4 regions of the Pectobacterium sp. PL64 genome follow, and region 1 is predicted to be linked to each of the others. Evidence: predicted binding sites of a transcription regulator. Region 1 holds the regulator's gene; each other region holds the start of a gene.
The links. The regulator CRP, encoded in region 1, controls carbon source genes, mostly activating them, when cyclic AMP is high. The targets are predictions, from matches to a motif close to ATGTGANNNNNNTCACAT.
Positions count from the first base shown of each region.

Region 2: the regulator CRP is predicted to act here: its motif matches at 1,418-1,435, upstream of msrB (peptide-methionine (R)-S-oxide reductase MsrB).
Region 3: the regulator CRP is predicted to act here: its motif matches at 2,066-2,083, upstream of glpT (glycerol-3-phosphate transporter).
Region 4: the regulator CRP is predicted to act here: its motif matches at 1,605-1,622, upstream of HP572_RS16350 (nucleoside-specific channel-forming protein Tsx).

Region 1 is NZ_CP092070.1:3,945,262-3,949,344, forward strand. It holds gene HP572_RS17720 (hydrolase) at 1-223, shown strand, start outside; gene HP572_RS17725 (YheU family protein) at 220-456, shown strand; gene HP572_RS17730 (phosphoribulokinase) at 581-1,450, shown strand; gene HP572_RS17735 (OsmC family protein) at 1,564-1,971, opposite strand; gene crp (cAMP-activated global transcriptional regulator CRP) at 2,347-2,979, shown strand; gene HP572_RS17745 (aspartate aminotransferase family protein) at 3,209-4,083, opposite strand, start outside.
Region 2 is NZ_CP092070.1:1,859,723-1,863,805, forward strand. It holds gene HP572_RS08165 (D-hexose-6-phosphate mutarotase) at 1-105, opposite strand, end outside; gene gapA (glyceraldehyde-3-phosphate dehydrogenase) at 213-1,208, opposite strand; gene msrB (peptide-methionine (R)-S-oxide reductase MsrB) at 1,553-1,972, shown strand; gene HP572_RS08180 (YeaC family protein) at 2,104-2,382, shown strand; gene pncA (bifunctional nicotinamidase/pyrazinamidase) at 2,433-3,080, opposite strand; gene ansA (asparaginase) at 3,099-4,083, opposite strand, start outside.
Region 3 is NZ_CP092070.1:4,105,685-4,109,767, forward strand. It holds gene glpB (glycerol-3-phosphate dehydrogenase subunit GlpB) at 1-286, opposite strand, end outside; gene glpA (anaerobic glycerol-3-phosphate dehydrogenase subunit A) at 276-1,946, opposite strand; gene glpT (glycerol-3-phosphate transporter) at 2,257-3,606, shown strand; gene glpQ (glycerophosphodiester phosphodiesterase) at 3,682-4,083, shown strand, end outside.
Region 4 is NZ_CP092070.1:3,651,149-3,655,231, forward strand. It holds gene ampE (beta-lactamase regulator AmpE) at 1-758, opposite strand, end outside; gene ampD (1,6-anhydro-N-acetylmuramyl-L-alanine amidase AmpD) at 758-1,330, opposite strand; gene HP572_RS16350 (nucleoside-specific channel-forming protein Tsx) at 1,787-2,647, shown strand; gene nadC (carboxylating nicotinate-nucleotide diphosphorylase) at 2,792-3,682, shown strand; gene ppdD (prepilin peptidase-dependent pilin) at 4,011-4,083, shown strand, end outside.

The sequences.
Region 1 (4,083 bases):
GGTGATTCCCGATCTGTCTCAGTTACCGTCTAATATTGAGTATCAGCTAACGGAGCATGGCGGGCATGTTGGCTTCGTCGGCGGAACGTTGCTGAAACCGGAAATGTGGCTGGAACAGCGCATTCCCAACTGGCTTAGCCCATTTTTGGACCAGGTCAGCGACTCTTTTTCTTCAGGAACCGTTTTTACTCAGGAACCCTTTGAATCAGGAAACATAGCGTGATTATTCCCTGGCAACAGCTCGATCCAGAAACGCTGGATAACATCATCGAATCCTTCGTCCTGCGGGAAGGCACCGATTATGGCGAACAGGAGCGTTCGCTGGCACAGAAAGTGGAAGATATCCGCGGCCAACTCCAATCTGGCGAGGTGGTGTTGGTGTGGTCTGAGTTACATGAAACTCTCAATATCATGCCGCGTAACCAGCTCAATTCCGGAGGGCATGCCCCTTATTGAGCACGCCGAAAGTCGTGAAAGAACGCGCCAAACATGCTAACAATGATGACAATTACGTCTTTTTTGAGGATGCGCGCAGGCCTTCGGTCTACGCGGGCATCGCGATCACGGAGTCACGCACCTTATGTCACATCAGCATCCGATTATTGCGGTTACCGGCTCCAGCGGAGCGGGAACCACGACAACCAGTCTGGCCTTCCGTAAGATTTTCCAGCAGTTTGATCTGCGTGCCGCCCAGTTAGAAGGCGATAGCTTTCACCGCTATACCCGTCCGGAAATGGATATGGCGATTCGTAAAGCGCGTGATTTAGGACGCCACATCAGTTATTTCGGCCCGGAAGCGAATGATTTCAGCCTGCTGGAACAGTCGTTTATTGAATATGGCCTGCACGGGCGCGGCCAGACGCGTAAATACCTTCACACCTACGATGAAGCGATTCCCTATAATCAGGTTCCCGGAACGTTCACGCCGTGGGAACCAATGCCGGAACCCACCGATATCCTGTTCTATGAAGGACTGCACGGCGGCGTGGTCACCGAGCAAAACGACGTGGCACAGCATGTGGATTTACTCGTCGGCGTGGTACCGATCGTCAACCTGGAATGGATTCAAAAGCTGATTCGTGACGTCAATGAGCGCGGCCACTCGCGTGAAGCAGTGATGGATTCCGTCGTCCGCTCAATGGAAGACTACATCACCTATATCACGCCACAGTTCTCTCGCACCCACATCAACTTCCAGCGCGTGCCTACCGTGGACACCTCCAACCCGTTCGCCGCCAAGTCGATTCCTTCACTGGACGAAAGCTTCGTCGTGATTCACTTTCAGGGATTGGATAATATTGATTATCCCTATCTGCTCGCCATGTTGCAGGGTTCCTTTATCTCCCACATCAACACGCTGGTCGTTCCCGGCGGGAAAATGGGGTTGGCGATGGAATTAATCATGGCGCCGCTGGTACAGCGGTTAATTGAAGGGAAAACCATCGAATAAGCATCGAGATACACGGGGCGACCACAGGGGTGAGGCCTCCCTACGGGAACCTCCCCCTGTGTTTCCCCTAATAACAGGCTTAAGTGACCAGAATTAGTGCCCAGAGACAGGGGTTATGCCAGCACCCTAATTTCGTGGCTGTGCGTCACCTCAACGGCTTTGCCCAGCATCAGTGCGACAGAGCAGTATTTTTCCGCCGACAGTGCAACGGCTCGCTCGACAACTTTGTCGGTCAATCCTTTTCCCGTCACGATAAAATGCAGATTGATGTGGGTAAATAAACGCGGCGCGTCAGACCGACGCTCTGACGTTAATTTCACTTCGCAATCCGCGACATCGTTGCGGCCTTTTTGCAGAATCGATACCACATCAATCGCGCTGCATCCGCCTACAGACATCAACACCATTTCCATCGGACTCGGCGCTTTATCACCGGAATTGCCGTCCATCAATATCTGATGCCCTGATGCGGATTCGCCCAAAAACGTTAAGCATTCAACCCATTTTACCCGTGCCTGCATGATGCCTCTCCACTAAAAATTTTTTGAAAATTTATACCGTTACTGTACAAAAACCAGCGTTAATCAGCGCTTTGTCATGCTGAAGCGAGACAACACAAGACACGTCCTTAAAGCTGTGTTAAAACGAAAATAGAATAGACCTTTTCTGGACAAACCCAGAAACGAAGAAGATGATGACCTGGCCAGACATACCCCAGCCATGTTTACGGTGCGGCAAGGCAGCAACCGGAAAATAAAGGGTACAGAGGTTTCAGTATATTCCCTGACGTCATTCTGCCTAGACTGAATTTTATTTTTTTAGCAGTTAAACACGCCGTACAGGGAACTCTGACCCCTGTAATTTGCGCAGTGAATTACAACAGAGGATGATAGCGAATGGTTCTCGGCAAACCGCAAACAGACCCAACTCTCGAATGGTTCCTTTCCCATTGTCATATTCACAAGTATCCATCGAAGAGCACGCTGATTCACCAAGGTGAAAAAGCAGAAACGCTTTACTACATCGTGAAAGGCTCTGTCGCAGTGCTAATCAAAGATGAAGAAGGCAAGGAAATGATTCTCTCCTACCTCAATCAGGGCGATTTTATCGGCGAGCTCGGCCTGTTTGAAGAAGGTCAGGAACGCAGCGCCTGGGTTCGGGCAAAAACTGCCTGTGAAGTGGCTGAAATTTCCTATAAAAAATTCCGCCAGCTCATCCAGGTTAACCCGGATATCCTCATGCGTCTGTCTGCGCAAATGGCAAGCAGACTTCAGGTTACCTCTGAGAAAGTCGGCAACCTCGCCTTCCTTGATGTGACCGGCCGTATTGCCCAAACCCTACTCAACCTGGCCAAACAACCTGATGCCATGACGCATCCAGATGGCATGCAAATAAAAATTACTCGTCAGGAAATTGGGCAAATCGTTGGCTGCTCGCGTGAAACCGTGGGCCGCATTCTGAAAATGTTAGAAGACCAGAACCTGATCTCTGCACACGGTAAAACGATTGTCGTTTACGGCACTCGCTAAGCCCCTGTCGCGGTACCCTACCAATAAAAAAGCGTGAAGCCTCGGCCTCACGCTTTTTTTATGGCGAACATCCTGCTCGCCACCCTGCGGGCCGTCGCAAGCGACGTTGAAAAACGTTCCCTACGTTTTTTTATGGCGAGCGTCCTGCTCACCACCCTACGGGCCGTCGCAAAACGACGTTGAAAAACGTTCCCTACGTTTTTTTATAGCTGATCTTTTAAGAACAGAGTCAGTTTGCTGCGTTAACGACCTGCGCGACGGCTTTGGCGAATTTGGCCATCCCTTGCACAATATCGTCTTCATTAATGATCAAAGACGGTACAAAGCGGATCACATTCGGCCCAGCCATCAGTACCATAAGCCCCTGAGCCGTTGCCGCCGCCAGAAACTCGCCTGCACGACCGTGCCATTGCGGTTTCAGTTCCGCGCCCAACAGCAACCCCATACCGCGAACCTGTTCGAATACACCGTACTGCTGATTGATTTTCTCAAGCTCACTGACAAAGCGATCGTGGCGATCCGCCACGCCTGACAGCACTTCCGGCGTGTTGATAATATCCAGCGCGGCTTCCGCCACCGCACAGGCCAGCGGATTGCCGCCATAGGTGGTGCCGTGTACACCAACCGTCATGGCCGATGCGATCTCTTCCGTCGTCAGCATCGCGCTAATTGGGAAACCACCGCCCAAGGCTTTAGCCGTTGTGAGAATATCCGGCGTAATGCCGTAGTGCATGTAGCTGAATAGTTTGCCAGTACGCCCCATTCCGCTCTGCACTTCATCAAACACCAGTAGCGCCTTGTGCTGATCGCACAGATCGCGAACGCCTTGTAAAAACTCAGGCGTAGCAGGCGTAATCCCCCCTTCACCCTGAATCGGCTCCAGCACGACTGCACAGGTGTGATCGTCCATCACCGCTTTAACCGCAGCCAGATCGTTGAAGGGAACATGAACAATATCCGCAGGCTTAGGTCCGAAACCGTCGGCATATTTAGGCTGTCCGCCGACCGAGACGGTGAACAGCGTCCGACCATGGAATGCATTGTAGAAGGAGATGATCTTGGTTTTATACGGACTATGGCGTTTAACCGCATAGTGACGCGCCA
Region 2 (4,083 bases), 2.1 Mb from region 1:
TTCAGGGTGATCGACGACGATGATAGGTAATTGGTCCAACTGACGCTGGGTGAGGGTCGCGCTAATTTGCTTCATGACAGGGAGTGAGAACATTGTGTTATGCATGATAGTGCCTTTTTTTGATTGTTTTTCGTGGTAAAAAGAAATCTGCAATAGACAATAAAAAAGGGCGACATCACGTCGCCCTTTTTTCACAGAATCATCGCTGACGCTTATTTAGAGATGTGAGCGATCAGATCCAGAACTTTGTTTGAGTAACCAGTTTCGTTGTCGTACCAGGAAACCAGTTTCACAAAGTTATCGCTCAGAGCGATACCCGCTTTAGCATCGAATACGGAAGTCAGTTTTTCACCGTTGAAATCGGTAGAAACCACTTCGTCTTCGGTGTAGCCCAGAACGCCTTTCAGCTCGCCTTCAGAAGCGGCTTTGATTGCTGCACAAATTTCTTTGTAAGACGCTGGTTTTTCCAGACGTGCAGTCAGGTCAACAACAGAAACGTTAGGGGTAGGAACGCGGAACGCCATACCAGTCAGTTTGCCGTTCAGCTCAGGAATCACTTTACCTACTGCTTTAGCAGCACCGGTAGAAGATGGGATGATGTTCTGTGCTGCGCCGCGGCCGCCGCGCCAGTCTTTGTGAGACGGGCCATCAACGGTTTTCTGCGTTGCAGTGGTTGCGTGAACGGTGGTCATCAGTGCTTCAACGATACCGAAGTTGTCGTTGATGACTTTTGCCAGTGGCGCCAGGCAGTTGGTGGTGCAAGATGCGTTAGAAACGATTTCCTGACCAGCGTAAGTTTTGTGGTTTACGCCCATAACGAACATCGGGGTGTCATCTTTAGATGGACCAGTCAGAACGACTTTCTTCGCACCAGCAGCGATGTGTTTACGTGCAGTGTCGTCAGTCAGGAACAGGCCAGTTGCTTCAGCAACAACGTCCACGTTGACTTCGTTCCACTTCAGGTTTGCAGGATCGCGCTCTGCGGTAACACGAATGGTTTTGCCGTTAACAACCAGGTGGCCATCTTTAACTTCAACGGTGCCGTTGAAACGACCATGAGTTGAGTCGTACTTCAGCATGTACGCCATGTACTCAGCATCTAACAGGTCGTTGATTGCAACGATCTCGATGTCAGAACGCTCTTGCGCAGCGCGGAAAACAATACGGCCGATACGGCCAAAACCGTTGATACCTACTTTGATAGTCATATATTCCACCAGCTATTGGTTTGTGAATAAAAGGTTGGTTGTAAAATTACAAAAACCTTGCTGAGCGTCAAGCGGAATCGTGTCAATAGTTGCTGTAAGTCAAACCTATGACCAAACTTTGTGCGAAAACCGCTCGACCCTGTAACTAAGTAACATCTAAGACTGATATGAGGGTGAAATGCATCATATAAAGCCTGTGTGATCTCAATATGTGATGCACATCACAATTAAATATTCATGCTAATAACATTCCTAATATTAGGCCAGAACAGCCTGTTAGGTTGTTAATTTTTTGTTATAATCAATGATTAATTGAATTGATAATACCCGCCGTGAGACTTCCTATGACTAACGACTCTGCTTCGCGTACCCCATCCGACAATACTGAATTGACAGAGATGCAGCGCTATGTCACCCAGCAACGTGGTACGGAACCTGCGTTTTCAGGCAAATTGCTGCATAACAAGCGCACTGGCGCTTATCACTGCCTGTGCTGCCAGGCTCCGCTGTTTTATTCCGACAGCAAATACGACTCTGGCTGTGGCTGGCCGAGCTTCGATCAGCCGGTCTCCTCAGAGGCTATTCGCTATCTGGAAGATGATTCACACAATATGCGCCGTATCGAGATCCGCTGCGGGCAGTGTGATGCGCACCTGGGGCACGTGTTCCCTGATGGCCCGAAAACCACGGGTGAACGCTACTGCGTGAATTCGGCTTCACTGAGTTTCATCGACGACGTTGATGGCGAACGCGTTGACGGGTAATCTGTCTGCGATAGGTGCGACGGCGATAAGCTAGATGATAGCTTGCTTTAAACGATTCAGCTACTAAAAACGCTGTTAGCACAAGAACCCAGTAAGAATAAATCTGACCTTTCTCGGAGCAGAAACCGGATATGGAACTCAATGATCTGATCGACGCCATGACGCCAGAAATTTACCAACGGTTAGTCACGGCGGTGGAGTTGGGCAAATGGCCAGACGGTGTCGCGTTGACGGCGGAACAGAAAGAAAACTGCCTGCAAATGGTGATGATGTGGCAGGCTCGCCATAATGAACAGGCTGAGCACATGACGATTGGCACTGATGGCGAAATCGTGATGAAGAGCAAGCAGGAGCTGAAGCGCGAGTTTAACATCGCTGACGCTATTATTACGTTAAAACCCGACGCGTAAAACAGAAGCAGGCAGCCGCACGGCTGCCGCTATTTCGGTTGTTAGTCGCGTTAGTCAGCGGCAGACAACGTAGTAAGAAACTGCGTCATATCCGTCAATGTCGCCCCACGCTGTGCCATTTCCCGTAATGCGAATTCGCTGTCATCAGGCGAAAGATTCACGCCGCGACAGCCATCCACCAAGACTTCGGTGTGATAGCCCAGCGCAATCGCATCCAGCACGCTGAACTTGACGCAATAATCAGTCGCCAGCCCCAGAATGGTTAAATGGGTGATGTGGTTGGCGTGTAGCCACGCATCCAATTCGGTTTTCACTCGATGTCCGTTATCGAAAAAAGCGCTATAGCTGTCGATCTCCGGCTGAATCCCTTTTTGTACGATCCACTGAATGGCTGACTGATTCAGTGCTGGATGAAAATCAGCGCCGGTTGTTCCCTGTACGCAGTGAATGGGCCACCAGATCTGCGGCCATCCGTTTAACTCGCCGAGTTCTCCGACCTTGGTATACGCATTAACCGCAAAACTGCCGTGATTGGCAGGGTGCCAATCCTGGCTGGCAATTACTGGAACGCCAGCGGCGATGCAGGCCTCAATCGCACAGTTGGCAACCGCAACAACATGGTCGCCTTCGTTAACGGCCAGTGCGCCGCCGGGACAAAAATCGTTTTGTAAATCAACTAATAGCAATGCTTTTTTCATTACGACTCCGTGATTGACTCAATCTTTATCGCTCAATTCCCCATGCAGGTTCTGCTGCATCAGCTGGCGAATTTCATCGGCGCTTAGGTCTTGCTGGCTCAGTAAGTAATGCAGCTTGGTCAACGCGGCTTCGACGGTCATGTCAAAACCACTGATAACGCCCGCATGCGCCAGCGCATTGCCTGTCGCATAACCGCCCATGTTTACGCGCCCAGAAATACACTGTGTCAGGTTGACGACCACAATACCGCGTGCGGAGGCTTCACGTAATTCGTGCAGTAGTCCGGGGCTTTGCGGCGCGTTGCCAACGCCGTAGGAACGCAGGATAAGCGCTTTCACCGGCTGACGGAGGAAATTGCTGATGACATCGGCAGAAATGCCGGGATAAATCGTAATCACCCCGATAGGCTGCGGTGTAATGTGATGCACTTTCAGCGGCGGACAGTTGTTACATTCCACGGTCGGTGCCAGCCGACGAATATGGATACCGGCTTCGAGCAGCGGTGGATAGTTGGGGGAGGCAAAAGCATCAAAGCCATCCGCGTGAGCTTTGGTGGTTCGGTTGCCGCGCAGCAGTTTGTTATTGAAGAAGAGGGCGACTTCATTAATCGGATGATTAGCTGCAACGTACAGCGCGTTCAGCAGGTTGGTCTGACCGTCCGAGCGCAATTCCGCTAGCGGAATTTGTGACCCTGTCACGATAACCGGCTTAGCAAGATTTTCCAGCATAAACGAGAGCGCGGATGCGGTGAACGCCATCGTGTCAGTACCATGCAGAATCACGAAACCATCGTAGTCATCGTAATGGTTTTGAATATCGTCCGCGATGGATTGCCAATCCGCTGGCGTCATATCAGACGAGTCGATCAGCGGGTCATATTCATGAATCGTGAACGACGGCATCTCTTCGCGGTGGAATTCCGGCATTTTTGCCAACTGCTGCTGTAAATGACCGGATACCGGGACGTAGCCATTAGCAGAGCGCTGCATGCCGATGGTGCCG
Region 3 (4,083 bases), 160 kb from region 1:
CCAGCAATGCTTCAACCTGTGGCAACAGTGCCGAAACTGCCGCCGCGCCCATGCGGGAATAAGGGTGATGAGGAGCCTGACGCGCCAATTCATCCAGCGCATCGAGCGGCTGGCTCACGGGCTGCCCGTCAGGCAGATGGGAGAGTAAATCCAGCGCGCCGGAAGAAAAATGCAGCGCATTCTGCCCCGCGCTGACAATCGCGCAGCGTTTCCCCTGCTCCGATAAGCGAATGCCGCAGGTCAATCCCGCCAGTCCGCCACCGATAATCACAACGTCATAGCGCATGACGATCCTCCTGGCTGTCGCTGGCCGACAGGCCGCACAATCCCTGATAAATCCAGCTGGTAAACTCGCTTTCGCGCAGCGCATTGCCCCACGCAATCGGGCGAATGCCTTTCCAGCGTTCGTTCAAAAACTGGCTGAGCTGCGTGAGCGACTGCTCCGGCGTCGCGGTGCCCAGACGGCACAGCAAACCCGCCGCACGACAGGCGCACAGTTCACCCTGACAGGTGCCCATACCCACGCGGGTGCGCCGGCGTAAATCAATCAGGTTATTCACCTGCAGTGATTCCACGGCGTAGCGCACTTCCCCCGCCGTCACCGCCTCACACTCGCACACCAGGCTGCGGTCCAGACGCTCACCGGACAGCATTCTTCCGGCACGTTCACCGTGGCGATAAATCGCCGAACCGCGCAGCGGCGCAGAGAGCGGTTTTGCCGCAGGATAAGCAGACAGGGCGTGAGGAGCGGATTTCACCTCCTCCAGCGATTCAGAACCGGGCAGCGGCGTCTGTGCCGTCGAGCAGGCCACGTCATGACCCAGCTTTTTGCAGATGGCGTCTGTCACCCACTCCGCCATCAGCCGGTAGGTCATCAGCTTGCCGCCAGTGATAGTAATGAACCCTTCCAGCCCGTCGCGGCTGGCATGGTCGAGCAGCACAATGCCGCGGCTCACGCTACGGCCGCTCGGGTCGCTATCGCTGGCAACCAGCGGTCGGACGCCCGCATAGGCGCGCAGAATACGCGTGCTCGCCAACGTCGGTGCCAGCATCGAACCTTCCCGCATCAGCGTTTCCACCTCGGCAGGCGTCACCAGCATATTGTCGATTTGATCGTAATCGATGTGGGTTGAGGTGGTGCCAATCAGCGAAATGGTATCGCCCGGCACCAGAATGTCGGCATCTGCTGGTTTTCGGCAGCGGTTGATCACCATGTTGTTGATACGGTGTCCAAGAATCAACAGCGCGCCTTTTGCCGGGAACATGCGCACGCGCAGATCGGCATATTCCGCAATGTGCTGCCCCCAAATACCGCCCGCGTTGACTACTATCTGTGCATAAATTTCTGTTTCTACACCTTTTTTATGGTCGAAAACGCGCACGCCGGTAATACGATCGCCCTTGCGAATCAGACCAATGACCTCGTGATAGGTCAAGACTTCCGCGCCGTGCTCGCAGGCATCGATCATGTTGGCCGCCGTCAGGCGAAAAGGATCGACCGACCCATCCGGCACGCGCACCGCGCCAATCAGCGTCGGATTTGCTGCCGGTTCCAGTCGTAACGCTTCCTGCGGGTCCAACGCCTGCGCGCGAATCCCCGCCTGCTGGCAGGCGGTAATAAACTGTGCCTGCCAGCCGAGATCGTCTTCGGGCAAGGTGATAAACAGACCGTCGGTAGGTTCAATACAGTGGCGAGCGATCCGCCGGAGAATCTGGTTTTCTTCAATACATTCGCGGGCAGACTCGCCATCGGTTACCGCATAGCGGGCGCCGCTGTGTAATAAGCCGTGATTACGGCCGGTCGCTCCGGTCGCAATATCATAACGTTCAAGCAGCAGGCAGCGCAGTCCACGCAGAGCACAGTCCCGTGCCGTTCCCGCTCCCGTCGCACCACCGCCGATGACAACCACGTCAGTTTCACGCCAGTTCCCCGTATTTTGCTTCATGTCTCGCTCCAGGCGGATGGTATACATGTTGCTATTGGGACACAGAAAGAAGGGTTAATGTTTGATAAAGAGCAAAAACGAACACTAAACGAAAATAAAGCGGGGTTTAAAAACAATAAGTGTGATTTAGGTCACTAAAACCGCACTGTGGAATTTTCCGATTCTGTTAACATGAGCGCAAAAATCGTCACAGTTTCATAAAAGTGTAACATCAGCGTCATGAATCACACTCATTTGCACGCTATCCCCTTACAATAACGTTCGTAATAGAACAAAAAAGCTATCGTTTTTTTTCGCATTGGAGATCTCTATGCTGAGTATTTTTAGGCCCGCCGCCCACCAGCCGCGCGTGTCGCAAGAACACGTCGATCCGCTCTATCGCCGCCTGCGCTGGCAGATTTTCATGGGGATCTTTTTTGGCTACGCCGCCTACTATCTGGTGCGTAAAAACTTCGCACTCGCCATGCCTTACCTGATTGAGCAAGGCTTCTCGCGTGGCGATCTGGGTTTTGCGCTGTCCGGCATTTCCATCGCCTATGGCTTTTCTAAATTCATCATGGGGTCGATATCCGACCGTTCTAACCCACGCGTGTTCCTGCCTGCGGGTCTGATTCTGTCTGGTGCGGTCATGCTGTTCATGGGCTTCGTGCCGTGGGCAACGTCCAGCATTGCGATTATGTTTGTCCTGCTGTTCCTGTGCGGATGGTTCCAGGGTATGGGTTGGCCGCCGTGCGGACGTACCATGGTTCACTGGTGGTCGCAGAAAGAACGTGGTGGCATCGTGTCCGTATGGAACTGTGCTCACAACGTCGGCGGTGGTATTCCTCCTCTGCTGTTCCTGCTGGGTATGGCCTGGTTCAACGACTGGAAAGCAGCACTCTATATGCCGGCCTTCGCCGCCATTCTGATTGCCATGATCGCTTTTGCACTGATGCGTGACACGCCGCAATCCTGTGGTCTGCCGCCAATTGAAGAGTACAAAAACGATTATCCGGTTGATTACAATGAAAAAGCGGAAGAAGAACTGACGGCTAAGCAGATCTTCATGCAGTACGTTTTCCCGAACAAACTGCTGTGGTACATCGCGATTGCCAACGTCTTCGTTTACCTGCTGCGTTACGGTATCCTCGATTGGTCACCGACCTACCTGAAGGAAGTTAAACACTTCGCACTGGATAAGTCTTCCTGGGCCTATTTCTTCTACGAATACGCAGGTATTCCGGGCACGCTGCTGTGCGGTTGGATGTCCGACAAGGTCTTCAAAGGCAACCGTGGTGCAACGGGCGTGTTCTTCATGACGCTGGTGACAATAGCAACCATCGTTTACTGGATGAACCCAGCCGGCAATCCAGGTGTGGACATGGCCTGTATGATCGTCATCGGCTTCCTGATTTACGGCCCGGTCATGCTGATTGGTCTGCATGCACTGGAACTGGCACCGAAAAAAGCAGCGGGTACCGCAGCGGGCTTCACCGGTCTGTTCGGCTACCTGGGCGGTTCCGTTGCCGCTAGCGCCATCGTCGGCTACACCGTTGACTTCTTCGGTTGGGACGGCGGCTTCATGGTCATGATCGGCGGCAGCATTCTGGCTGTAATTCTTCTGGTTGTTGTTATGCTGAATGAGAAAAAGCATAAAGCAGAGTTAGCCCATCGCGCCTAACCCGCTCTTGTAAGCATCCCTCTGGCGGCGTCATGATGACGCCGCCTTTCTCTCAACAGAAAGAGGTTTGATCGCATGAACGTTACCGTAACATCCCTACTCTCCGCCCTCGCGCTCTCCGTTTCTTTTAGTACTAGTACTTTCGCTTCATCAACCGACAAAATCGTTATTGCCCACCGCGGTGCCAGCGGCTATCTGCCTGAGCATACGCTTCCTGCAAAAGCGATGGCCTACGCTCAGGGTGCCGATTATCTGGAGCAGGATCTGGTACTCACCAAAGATAACGCGCTCATTGTCCTGCACGATCACTATCTGGATCGCGTGACCGACGTGGCAGAACGTTTTCCACAACGCGCCCGTAAAGATGGACGCTTTTACGCTATCGACTTCACGCTACAAGAGATCAAATCGCTAAAATTTACCGAAGGATTCGACATCAAAGACGGCAAGCAGGTACAGAGTTACCCGAACCGTTTT
Region 4 (4,083 bases), 290 kb from region 1:
ACAGGCTCAACGTAGGATTCACGCGCGAGAGAAAATTGGGCCAGTTGAGTCAACACCCAATACTGTGAACTGCGGGAATCCCCCAACGAGGCGAACCACGCAGGCAGTGCTTTCTCTCCGTGCCCCAGCAATGCATAAGCGGCACCGACCAAGCGGGCGGGAATCCAATCAAGCCAATGCAGTAAACTATCGACGCCAGACTGCGCGCGCTCCAGCGGGGTGTGGTGGCGGGCAAGCCAGGTCTGTCTGGCGCGTAAAAATGCATACCCCGTCAGCGCAATCGGCCCGTAGGGTCCAGCAGCGATAAACCAGAACAGCGGCGCTAAATAAAACCGGAAATTTATCCACAGCAGCGCATTTTGCAGCTCTTTCAGTTGCTCTTCTTCTCCCGTGCCAACGGGCAGACCGTGAATCAGCGCCAGTTCAGCCGCCATTTCCCGGCGGGCATCCGCCTCGCCGCGCTGTGCCGCCTGCAAATAGCGCCGATAGTGCTGACGGATTTCACCCGCGCCAATGCACATCAGGCTGATGACAATCCACAGCAAAAGAGAAATCAGGCCGAACAGAATACCGCTCGTGAGCCACAGCAAGCCCGCCACGATGCCCATGCTACAGAGCGTCAGGAACAGCGTTTGCAATAAAGACGGAGACGGTACGTGCCGGAATACAACCTCAAGCCGATGATCGATCTGCCAGTGCTCGCCCTGTTTGAACAAGCGTTCCCATGCCAGCGTAAGCAACAGTGTAAACAGCGTCATTAATCCAGACTCCCTTTATTCTCTGTCCAGTTTTCTTGTAGCAAACGATGATAGCCGTCCCAGTCAAATGCCGGTCCGGGGTCGGTTTTACGGCCCGGCGCGATGTCGCTGTGTCCGGTAATGCGCGATAGCGTAATAGGATAGGCCCGCATTAATAGGCGTGTAATCGCCACCAGCGAGTGATACTGCTGCGCGGTAAAAGGCAGCGTATCCGTCCCTTCCAGCTCAATGCCAATAGAGAAATCATTACAGCGTTCCCGGCCTTCAAACACCGACACACCGGCATGCCAGGCGCGCTGATCGAAAGGCACATACTGGGTGATTTGCCCATCGCGGCGAATCAGGCAGTGTGCCGCGACGCGTAAATGGGAAATGTCGGCGAAATAAGGATGCGCAGTGGGATCCAACGTCGCCGTAAACAGTTGATCGATATACGGCCCGCCAAACTCGCCGGGCGGCAGACTGATATTGTGGATCACCAGTAGGGAAGGCACCTCATCATTCGGGCGACCATCATAATGCGGTGAAGGCGTGTGTGTAATGTCGGATAACCAGCCATTTTCCAAAAGCATCGGCGATAACCTCGCATCGTATCGTTTGCCGGCTGAATCAGGCGAAAAATCAATTTCCGGAATAAAAACAATGTCAGATATAAAAATAATGTCAGGTGTAAAAACAATTGTAGCCAAAAGGTGCTTGTCTCCAAGATACCATGTTTCGCGCCACGCTATCTATTCAACTGGATATCAATAGGTTTTACCGTTTGTTTTGTGATATTCCCGCCGCTTTCCTGCCCAAACGCAATCCCGATACCTTTTTTAGTAAGGTGAAATCCCTAACACCATTATGTGATTAAAATCACATTACAAATGTAATGGCATAACAAAAGGCAATCGTTTTCGTGCATTGCGTCTATTTTTACTTAAAATGCATGACAAAATTATCTTCTGATTTTTTTAGATATTACCAAAACTTATTTTGCGGTCTTACGTACGACGTAAATAACGTCTAACACTATGGTACTTAACATGAAAAAAACTTTCGCCGCAGGCGCGTTGCTCGCACTGTCATGCTCAATGCCTGCTCTTGCCGACAGCAATAAAGCCGAATACCTGTCCGACTGGTGGCACCAGAGCATTAACGTCGTCGGTAGCGCCCACACGCGTTTCGGGCCGCAACTGAACAGCACGACTTACCTGGAATACGAAGCATTTGCGCGTAAAGACTGGTTCGATTTCTACGGCTACGCCGATGCGCCTAAGTTTTTTGGTGGCGATCCCGACAGCCGTGGCATTTGGGACAAAGGCTCTCCGCTGTTTGTCGAGATCGAACCACGTTTCTCTATTGATAAGCTGACGGGCGCTGATCTGAGCTTTGGTCCGTTTAAAGAGTGGTACATCGCCAATAACGTTATTTACGATCAGGGTCGCAACAGCGGTTCACGCCAGAGCACCTGGTACATGGGCTTAGGTACTGATATTGATACCGGCACAGACCTGTCTCTGTCAGTGAACGGCTATGCCAAATACCAATGGCAAAACTACGGCGCCGCTAACGAAAACGAGTGGGACGGCTACCGTGTAAAAGTGAAATACTCTTACCCACTGGGCTCAATGCTGGGCGGCAACGTCTCGTATATCAGCTTCACCAATTTCGATTTTGGCTCAGAACTGCGTGATAAATCGAACTCAAGCCGCACCAACAATTCCATTGCCTCCAGCCATATTCTGGCGCTGGGCTACGACCACTGGCACTACTCTTTCGTCGCTCGTTACTTCCACAACGGCGGCCAATGGGCTGATGGCGCAGAACTTAATTTCGGCAAAGGCCCGTTTGAAGTGAAATCTACCGGCTGGGGCTACTACCTGGTCGTCGGTTACAACTTCTAAAATCGCCTCCTCTTTCCGGCGACCACGGATGTTCGCCGGAAGATTAATAACAGTAACCGACTGAATTGTAATAACTATTCATTCTGGATGTCCTGATGTAAACAAGGTAGCATAGACCTCCGAATCCCCCTTCGGAGTTTTGTCATGTCAACGCGTCGCTACAGTCAGGAACAACGCCAACAAGCCTTGCTCGCTCGTATTGCACAAGATATTCCCGCCAGCGTGCAACTGGCCTTGCGTGAAGATTTAGGTGGCATCGTCGATGCTAATCAAGACATTACCGCGCTTCTGCTCCCCGACAACGAGACCGTCAGCGCACGCATTATCACGCGTGAAGCGGGCATATTCTGTGGTACGCGCTGGCTTGAGGAAGTCTTTTCTCAATTGGGCAACACGACAACGATCGTCTGGCACGTTGCCGATGGCGACGCTATCACGCCTAACCAAACGCTGTGTGACATCACCGGCCCAGCCAAACAGCTCCTGACGGGCGAACGTACCGCGCTGAACTTCCTGCAAACGCTATCCGGCGTCGCCACTGAAGTCAGCCGCTATGTTGCCGTATTGCAGGGAACACGCACTCGACTGCTGGATACGCGCAAGACGCTGCCGGGGCTGAGAACCGCACTGAAATACGCCGTATCATGCGGTGGCGGAGACAACCATCGACTCGGTTTATCCGACGCCTTCCTGATCAAGGAAAACCACATCATCGCCGCGGGCTCAATCAAAAATGCGGTAGAAAAAGCACAGTCTTTACGCAGCGACGTTCCGGTAGAAGTTGAAGTCGAATCGCTGGATGAATTACAGCAAGCGCTGGAAGCGGGCGCCGATATCATCATGCTGGATAATTTCAGTCTGGATAACATCCGGGAAGCCGTTAACACCACACAAGGCCGCGCACTGCTGGAGATATCCGGTAATGTCACCCTCGACACGCTGCGTGGCTACGCGGAAACGGGTGTGGACTATATCTCCGTGGGGGCGCTAACCAAGCACGTACAGGCGCTGGACTTATCCATGCGCTTCATCTAACCGCTCTTCTATTTCTATCGGCGAGGTGCTATTTCGCACCTCGTTTACCTCTCGACACCCCATCCTCTCGCACACCATCGTAACAACACACTGCAAATCCCACGCGGACTTCCTGTCCGACAGCGTGAAAATTGCGTCTCTGCTCGCAAAAAATTTTCAATCCTCTGCAAGTCCGCTAAAAACCTGTCGTAGCGCTTTCCTGTTTCACATTTCCCCGCTCGTCAGCCTTCGCTCCCTTTTCTATGCTGCCGCCATCCGTATGGATTTCTGCACCGAAGCCTTTCATTTATGTGCCACAAAATTTATATGCAACAACAGGGAAATCAACATGATAAAACAGCAAGGATTTACGCTAATTGAGCTAATGATTGTTATTGCGATCGTCGCTATCCTCAGCGCTA